2 regions of the Paenibacillus sp. S33 genome follow, and region 1 is predicted to be linked to the other one. Evidence: riboswitches for the same ligand, from Rfam matches in the RefSeq annotation. Region 1 holds a riboswitch; the other holds the start of a gene.
What was found. Region 1 has a riboswitch for glycine ahead of sdaAB (L-serine ammonia-lyase, iron-sulfur-dependent subunit beta). Riboswitches for the same ligand answer to the same signal wherever they lie in the genome.
Positions count from the first base shown of each region.

Region 2: linked by a shared signal. The riboswitch ahead of gcvT (glycine cleavage system aminomethyltransferase GcvT) and the one ahead of sdaAB (L-serine ammonia-lyase, iron-sulfur-dependent subunit beta) in region 1 are both predicted to bind glycine.

Region 1 covers NZ_JBSIEZ010000001.1:417,006-421,517, reverse strand. Annotated here, with positions in the region: gene ACWGXJ_RS01890 (DUF6359 domain-containing protein) at 251-1,849, opposite strand; glycine riboswitch at 2,065-2,180, shown strand; gene sdaAB (L-serine ammonia-lyase, iron-sulfur-dependent subunit beta) at 2,392-3,081, shown strand; gene sdaAA (L-serine ammonia-lyase, iron-sulfur-dependent, subunit alpha) at 3,071-3,970, shown strand; gene ACWGXJ_RS01875 (Ig-like domain-containing protein) at 4,042-4,512, opposite strand, start outside.
Region 2 covers NZ_JBSIEZ010000001.1:4,068,155-4,072,666, reverse strand. Annotated here, with positions in the region: gene gcvPB (aminomethyl-transferring glycine dehydrogenase subunit GcvPB) at 1-729, opposite strand, end outside; gene gcvPA (aminomethyl-transferring glycine dehydrogenase subunit GcvPA) at 726-2,081, opposite strand; gene gcvT (glycine cleavage system aminomethyltransferase GcvT) at 2,206-3,306, opposite strand; glycine riboswitch at 3,483-3,581, opposite strand; gene gcvH (glycine cleavage system protein GcvH) at 3,976-4,374, shown strand.

The sequences.
Region 1 (4,512 bases):
CATTACATACCGTTTTTGTCGGAATAATTTGAATACATCCTATCACCAGTATATGGATATATCAATTAAGATTATGCTATCAACATCATTTAAAAAATCAATGATCCAGCAGTAGCGCGGCCTTTCTGGCACAAAATGTAATGAAATAACCAACCACAGGTTAATTTTCATCACAAAAAAAGTCGTTTGATCCCTCTACAGGGATCAAACGACTAACTAACACTAGCTCACATTGAGCTCCTCACGATAATTACGAAGCCGCTCCATAGGAGCCAGACTTGAACGTTCTAGGATCATACCATTTGTAGCCTGCTGCCGGAGCAGACCAAGGCTCAGCCTGCGGTTCCGTGGAAGCCGCAGGCTCCTCGAATGGCAGAAGCTTCGTTGGTTGATCCAGAGTCAAACCTGCCACATCAGACAATTTCGTGTAGTCCTGCTTCCATGCAAGCCATTGGACCGTTTGCACCAGGAAGGTGGAATCATCCACTTCCTCGAAACCATCATATGTCTTCTTCGACTGTCCGTTTTCCTCACGCACATATTTCGGTGTAGCATCTTCTACAGGGGAAGAATCACCGATGAACGCTGCCTTGCCTTGACCTACCTTGGAGATAGCGGCATAAGGCCCTTCTGCACGGCCCCCGCCGTTATAAACTCCCTGGTCTACAGCATTCCCCCATTTTTTCGTGCCTGAAGGGATATAAGCAATGCCTTTAGCCTTGGTAGGATCAATAATAGCCAGCGTAGATCCTGCATGCATTGCAATCGAGCGCACACCCTTGGTAATACCGAAAGATTGATCTGCGGCTACAATGTCAGTAGCATTCACGTCACCAAGCGCATTATAACGGAAACGAACACCAAAGTTGGTCGCCAGCCAATCGGAGCTTGTTAATCCTTGCATCGCCGGTGATGCAGCTTCTTCTGCAGTCATGCCTTTGGCCGGATTAGTATAGGCTCCACGACGGTAGCCATTCATAACTTCGGAGGAATCCCAACGGTTTTTGTTACGGTCCGCATTATAATGATCGGAGATGAAGAAGACGCTCCCCCCGTTATTCACGTATTGCAGCAGAGCAGCCTGCTCGGATGCCTTAAAGGCAACATTCGCTTCACCAATAATGAACACATCATATTGGCGCAGCTTGTCATATGTTATGGCCTGCTCTCCATAAGTAAAAGGAATGGGACGATTCAATTGGTCTACCGTAAAGCCTACATTACGCAGTCCATTGGCAAAGTCGGAGAAGGCGCCTTCAATGACCCAATCTGCTGCACCAGCGGTCTGTGCGTGCGTATTATCGAACAGCACCTTTTTGCCTTTTCCATCCGGCAATGTAGTACCGGGTTGACCCGGGTTGCCAGGTTCGCCAGGTTCACCTGGTTCCCCCGGCTCGCTTCCGCTCACCAGTTCAACAGCGCTTGGGCTTTTCACTCCACCAAAATTATTGTAGGCGCCAAGTGTACCCGTCACACGAATTTTGCTGCCGATCAGCTCAGGATGGCCTGACAGCCCAAATTGCCCTCTGTACGCTGAAGTCAGCTGTACATCCAATAGATTAGACGTATTACGTTCATTTGCCTGATCGGCAATCAGTACGTTAAAATCATTCGCGAACGGAGAAGAAAAGTTAGCCGTTTTCGATCCGGTAGCATGTCCGACGATGTAGCCTTCCACCGTCACCGTACCTCCACTACTTTGGCTCTGAAGTGCTTCGGCTACTGTCAATGCTCCCTCTGCCTTGACCTGACCGAATGGTACGAAGATCCCGATCAGCAGTGATACGATTGCTGCTAGATGCAGCATCCCTTTTAAGCGTGAACCTGTGAACCGCAAGCCTTTTACCATACGTCAATATCCCTCCTATGTTTTCCAAAAATGTACTTGTTCTTTATCAGATTAGCCGCCAATCTTCTAATTCCTTCCTGATTTCATCCATAATTATGTAAATTTTAATCTTTTTTATTGGTAACGCACCTGTTTATGTAAAAATTGAACCCTGTGATTGACACCGAGCACGGCATACATTACCCTAAGGAAGACATGTAGAACGGTATACGCGAATGAAGATGACGGGAGAGTCTGTCCAGGGAGCCTACACTCTGGCGGCACCGAAGGAGCAAGACGCCAGCACCCGGCTGGCGGATAATCTCTCAGGTCCATGTATCGTCATCTGACGCAACTCTGGAGAGAGCGCAAGCCACCCAAGGGGTAAGGCGGTAAGAACACCGCACGAAACTCTCAGGTAACGAGGACAGAGATAAGGGAAACTTCCTTATCCTGTCCTTTTTTGTGCTCACATTGCGCGTCAGCATTAGGAACCGTCATAAACGCGCAAAGACGCGGAAATACCATATAGTATGGTATTAGAACATACAGGGGGCCACACCATGCGTTTCAAAGATGTATTTTCCATTATCGGCCCGGCCATGACCGGACCTTCCAGTTCACACACCGCAGGCGCGGTGCGACTCGCACGCGTTGCCCGGCACTGGCTCGGAGCGCAGCCTGACCGTGCCCGCATGACATTATACGGCTCCTTTGCCGATACGTATAAAGGACACGGTACAGATCTGGCGCTCATCGCAGGACTGCTTAATTACGATACGGACGATCACCGGATTCCCGATGCCGAGCAATGGGCCGAACAAGCCGGGATGGCCGTGGAATTCGCCGTCAGCGGACTCCCCGCCCCTCATCCGAACACTGTCCGTTTCGAGCTGTGGAAGGGCGAGGATCAGCGCACACTGTTGGGCTCCTCCATCGGCGGCGGCAGCATCCATGTCCAGCAACTGAATGAATTCCGGGTCAATCTGACCGGGGAGTTGCCTACGCTGGTGCTTCTCCACTCGGATAAGCCCGGTACATTGGGCGCGATAACTTCAGCGCTGGGCGAGGCTCACATTAACATTGCCTATATGCACGTAGATCGCAAGGGCCGGGATGGTGAAGCACTCACCGCCATTGAAACGGACAGTTCTGCTCCAGCTGAACTAATTGCGGAACTGCGTTCTTTACCTCATATGTATGAAATTAAGATGATTAATTTGAAAAAAGGAGCTGAATCCGATGCGGTTTAGCCATCTGCATGAGATCAGCGCTTTATGCGCTGAAGAATCCACCACGATTGGCCGCTTGATGATTCAAGAGCAGGTACAAGAAACGAATACAACGGAGGAAGAAATCTTTCGCCAAATGTCTGATTATTATGAAGTCATGAAGGAAGCCGTTCATCGCGGTCAGACACAAGACACCGTATCCCGCAGTGGATTGACGGGCGGTGACGGCAAGCGCCTAGCCGAGTATCTGCGGGCAGGGGAAACCTGCTCCGGTGATGCCTCCGCGCTCGCCATGGCTTATGCCCTCTCCGTGTCGGAGGTTAATGCATCCATGGGTCGCATTGTCGCCACGCCTACCGCAGGCTCATGTGGGGTTATCCCTGGTGTATTCATCAGTGCGCAGGAACGGTTCGGCTGGGATGATGAGCATATGGTGAACGGCCTATTCGCCGCTGGAGCCATTGGCTACGTGATCGCCAACAACTCCTTCATTTCTGGCGCGGAGGGAGGCTGTCAGGCTGAGATTGGCTCAGCTATCGGGATGGCCGCTGGCGCTATGGTCGAGCTGCGCGGTGGTACGCCTGAACAGGCTGTTCACGCCGTGGGTCTCGCCCTTAAGAACACGCTCGGCCTGATTTGCGACCCCGTCGCCGGACTCGTGGAGATCCCGTGCATCGTGCGCAACGGGCTGGGAGCCGTGACTGCACTTGCCGCAGCAGATATGGCTTTGGCGGGTGTGCGCAGCGCTATTCCGTCTGACGAAGTCATTGACGTGATGCTTGAAGTCGGCAGTGCGATGCCGTCGAAGCACCGCGAGACCGCCAAAGGCGGGTTGGCCCAGACGCCGACTGGCAAGCGTTTGACCGAATCACTTACACGCAACACACCAACCAAGAAAGATAAGTCATAAATTATAAGCGGTAGCCTCCTTAAAATAAAAGAGCAAGCCTATCGTCCTTGGACGTATGCTTGCTCTCTTTTTTACTGAACGGTTACCTGTACCTTCGTCATTTTACCTGCATATTTCACAGTAATTACAGCTTTACCCTTGCCCTGTGCCTTAATGTTACCGTCTTTGACGGTCGCAACAATAATTCTGGACGAGGACCAGACAGCCGGTTTGGAGACATCCTTCTCCGACTCATCCTTATACGTGGCTGTAGCCGTAACCTTAGCCAGCTGTCCTGCCTTCAAATTCAATGCGACTTCGTCTGTTTGCAGGTATTTAAGCGTATCAACATCCACAGGTACGCTGATTACCTTCCCACCAAATTTCGCCTGAATGTTAGCTTTACCGTAGCTAACCGCGGTAACCTGACCCTTTTTAACAGTGGCTACCTTATAATTAGACGTTTTCCATTCAGCTTGGGCCGTAACGTCCTTTTCTTTACCATCACTCGATTTAACCACAATCGCGATGGTTTTTTGATCTCCAGATTTGAGCGATAGCGC
Region 2 (4,512 bases), 3.7 Mb from region 1:
AATGTCAGTGATTTGCTTCTCGAACAGTCCAAGCGTGTTCGGGTTGGTCAGCATGAGCGCAGCGGTGTCGTTGCCTACGGCTTGACGTAACGCATCCAGATCCACCAGCCCCTCAGGGGTGGAGGGAAGGGTGACTGTTTCGAAGCCCGCGACGGTTGCGCTGGCGGGGTTCGTTCCGTGCGAGGAATCCGGCACGAGCACCTTGGTACGTCGCTCACCACGTGCTTCGTGGTATGAGCGAATCATCATCAGCCCGGTCCATTCGCCATGGGCGCCCGCGGCGGGCTGAAGCGTGACGGCATCCATACCAGTTAATGCAGCCAAATCATTTTGGAGCGTATGCAGCAGCTCCATAGCACCCTGGATGCTCTCCTCGGGCTGATATGGATGGATTTTAGCGAAGCCTGTATATCGGGCGACATCCTCATTCACTTTCGGATTGTATTTCATCGTACAGGAGCCGAGCGGATAAAATCCGTTGTCCACGCCGAAATTGCGCCTGGACAAGGCGGTATAATGCCGAATAACGTCTACTTCGTATACCTCGGGTAATGCCGCAGGTTCACTGCGCAGCGCATAATCTGGCAAAAGCTCTGCCACCGGGCGACGGGGAACGTCGCACTCGGGAAGAGAATAGGCGATGCGACCCGGACGGCTCAATTCAAAAATGAGCGCTTGATCGTGTTCCTTCAACAGCCCTTGTTTCTGATCCTGGCCGGTGTGTGTCATAGCAATCCCCCCAAGGTGTGTACAAATTGGTCAATCTCTTCTTTGGTTCTTTGCTCCGTCACGGCAATCAACATGTGACCAGCAAGTTCCTCATAGTCCCGGCCCAAATCGTAGCCAGCGATAAATCCAGCAGCTAGCAACTCAGTCTGGAGTTTGCTCATATCCGTACCCTCAGGCAGTCTAAGGGCAAACTCGTTAAAGGTCGGTGCGTTAAATGAGGCAGTTACGCCCTTCAAGCTCAGCAATTGCTCTAAAGCATAACGGCTTTTATGCAAATTTAGCTCGGCTACTTCCTTGATCCCCTGTCTACCCATGACAGACAAGTATACAGATGCAGATAAAGCTAGCAACGCTTGATTGGAGCAAATGTTAGACGTGGCCTTTTCGCGGCGGATATGTTGTTCCCGTGCTTGCAAGGTCAGCACGAAACCGCGTTTACCGTTACGGTCAGTGGTCTGACCCACAATACGGCCGGGGATACGGCGCATATGTGCCTGAGAAACGGCAAAGTATCCACAGGTCGGACCGCCGAGAGAAGATGAGATGCCAAGTGGCTGCGCGTCTCCTACCACAATATCCGCGCCCTGTTTGCCGGGTGTCTCCAGCAAGCCAAGTGCCAGTGGGTTGGCGCTGACGACCAAAAGACCTTTGTACGCATGGATGAGATCAGCCATCGGCTTCAGGTTTTCCACGGCTCCGAAAAAGTTGGGGCTTTGGACCAAAACAGCCGCAGTCTGTTCCGATACGGCCGCCGCTAACGCATTAGCATCCGTTACGCCGTCCGAACAGCCGATCTCCACGATGTCCAAATCCAATCCGCGTGCATAGGCTGCCAATACCTGACGTGCCTCCGGATGGACGGACCTTGATACGATAAGCTGTTTACGGCGGGTAGCTGCGGCGGACAGTGAGCCCGCTTCCGCCAGTGCAGTCGCTCCGTCGTACATGCTGGCATTAGCTACAGCCATGCCCGTCAATTCGCAAATATACGACTGAAATTCGAAAATGGCTTGTAGCTCGCCTTGGCTTACTTCCGGCTGATAGGGGGTGTAGGCTGTATAGAATTCAGAGCGTGAAGTGATGTGCTGGATGACGGACGGAATATGATGATCATAAATTCCTGCGCCAAGAAAGCTGGCATGTGTGTCTGTATTGGCGTTGTGTCCAGCAAGCTCGGCCAAGTGGCGGGTTAAGGCTCTCTCGTCGAGTCGAGAAGAAAGAGGGAGTTCCCCTTGATATCGAATGGCCTCTGGAATGTCACTGAATAAATCATCGATGGATGAAACGCCGACCACACGCAGCATTTCGGTTTGATCCTGTTCAGTCATAGGGAGATAACGATGCTGCTTCATAGGTTCTGGCTCCTTTCGAAAAGCAAAATTTAAATCGTAAATTAGCTAATAAAAAAGTGTGAGAAGAAAACCCGGAAGTACATATCTGACATGTTTGCTTTATAGAAATGAGGAGAGTTTAAGATCAGCGTGGGCGTTTATAAAAGGGTGCTGCCACCACCTCGGCACGCAAGCGTTTGCCACGAATCTCAACCTCCAGCGGTGTGGAGAGGGCGCTAAAACGACTGTCTACCAAGGCGAGGCCGAGATTACGCTTCAAGGTGGGCGACTGAGTCCCCGTTGTGACCTCACCGATGTGTTGTCCTTCTGCGAATACCGGGTAATGGGCGCGAGGGATACCGCGATCCATCATTTCCAGCCCGATCAATTTGCGAGGAATCCCTTGATCTTTCTGACGTTGCAGTGCTTCTCTACCGATAAAATCTCCTTTATTCAGCTTGACGAAGAACCCTAGACCGGCTTCGAGCGGTGAAATCGTGGCAGATAACTCCTGTCCGTACAGCGGCAACCGTGCCTCAAAGCGTAGGGTATCCCGAGCACCAAGTCCAGCGGGAATCAGCCCATACGACTCACCGGAACGAAGCAAACCCTCCCATACGGCTGGTGCTTCCGCAGCAGGTACATAAAACTCAAAACCGTCTTCGCCCGTATATCCGGTTCGTGAGACGAGTGCTTTTGCTCCGAACAATGGCACATTCTCATGGAAGCGGAAAGATGCCAGATTCGTAATGTCCGTATCTGCCACGGCTGCGGCAATACGTGCTGCTTCCGGTCCTTGCAACGCCAGCAATGCTATCGCATCAGACACATTCTCCATGTGAACGGATGCAGGTATATGGCGAATTAGCCAATCCCAATCCTTATCGATGTTAGAGGCGTTCACAACGAGCATGTAGCGCTCCGGTCCTTTGCAGTAAACAAGCAGGTCGTCTACTACCCCTCCATCGGGGTAACACAGGAGTGAATATTGTGCCTGACCTGGTTCCAACTGGCTGACATCATTTGTGGTCACCCTTTGCAGAAAAGCTTCGGCCTCTTTGCCTTCAACCAAAAATTCGCCCATATGCGATACATCGAATAAACCCGCACGTTGCCGGACGGCCTCATGCTCCTTTTGAATGCCGCTAAACTGAACGGGGAGCTCCCAGCCGCCAAAGTCAATACAACGAACCCCAGACTGCGTCCCGTAGGACGAATATAGCGGTGTTTTTCGCAAATTAGTCATTTTTCCACTCCTATCCGGTGTGATCGGCTAAACAAAAAAGACAGGCCGAAAAAAACGTATAGACGGCAGTCTACACTCTTTTTTCAGCTCTGTCCTTGATACCAGAAAGTTACCCCGGTATGTACCGGGTTTCCCCTTGGGTGATCCGCTCCAATAGCGAATGCTCTCCAGAGATGCGTCCGGCAGAGGTCCTTTTGCCTGAGAGATTCACCTGCAATGCAGGCTTACTCCTTCGGCGCTACCTTCGGGATCAACAGTATATTACCTGGCTTTGCAGATAACAACTTGATCCGATTCGCGTGCACTTATGTTTCATAAGCGGCAACAGCTATGCGAATCTTTTTGGCAGTCTCTCCCTCCGCGTTCATCCGCGTTTGCAGTTGTCGGGGTGTTTTCCAAAGCATTTGCTATAACCCATTAATACGCAAATTCATTCAAAATGTCAATAAAAATGTCATCAAAAACAATAGAAAAAACATTTAATATATAAATAAGGATATGTAAGCGTTTGTTATAAGTTATCATATTTTTATATAGTACGCCATATGAGGTCATATGAAGTATTTTTGTTAGTATTATTGACATGAGTGTTCCTGTTGTCATAATCTTAACCTGTCTAATACAGGTGAGCAAAAGCGATTTTATTCATATGGAAGTGAGGGGAACAGGATGGGTGAAGTAAAGCAGCAACTTTGGTATACAGACGAACATGAGTGGGTTCAGCGCACAGAGAATGGAACGTTGCGGATTGGTATTACAGACTTTGCACAGCATCAACTGGGTGATATTGTTTTTGTAGAATTACCTGAGGTGGGAGTAACGATTGAGCAGGGAGCGGAGATCGGTACGATTGAATCGGTGAAGACGGTATCCGACCTTTTTGCTCCGGTGACGGGAACCGTATTAAAAGTGAATGAAGCGCTGGAAAGTACGCCTGAGCTAGTGAATGAATCTCCCTATGAAAAAGGTTGGATGATCGAAGTAGAGATGGGTAAAGATGTGGAGGAAGCATTGGGCAAGCTACTGTCTGCGGATCAATACGAGCAGTTGATTTCCGATGAGCAGTAATGGAGCAATGTAGTATGGAATAAGAGTGTTATTTGTCTGCTCGATTTTTGTATACAACAGTCGCTATGATTTGACATAGCGGCTATTTTTTTGTCTTTTTGCAGACGTAATTACGTGTTTTATTCTGATGTAGAGGGT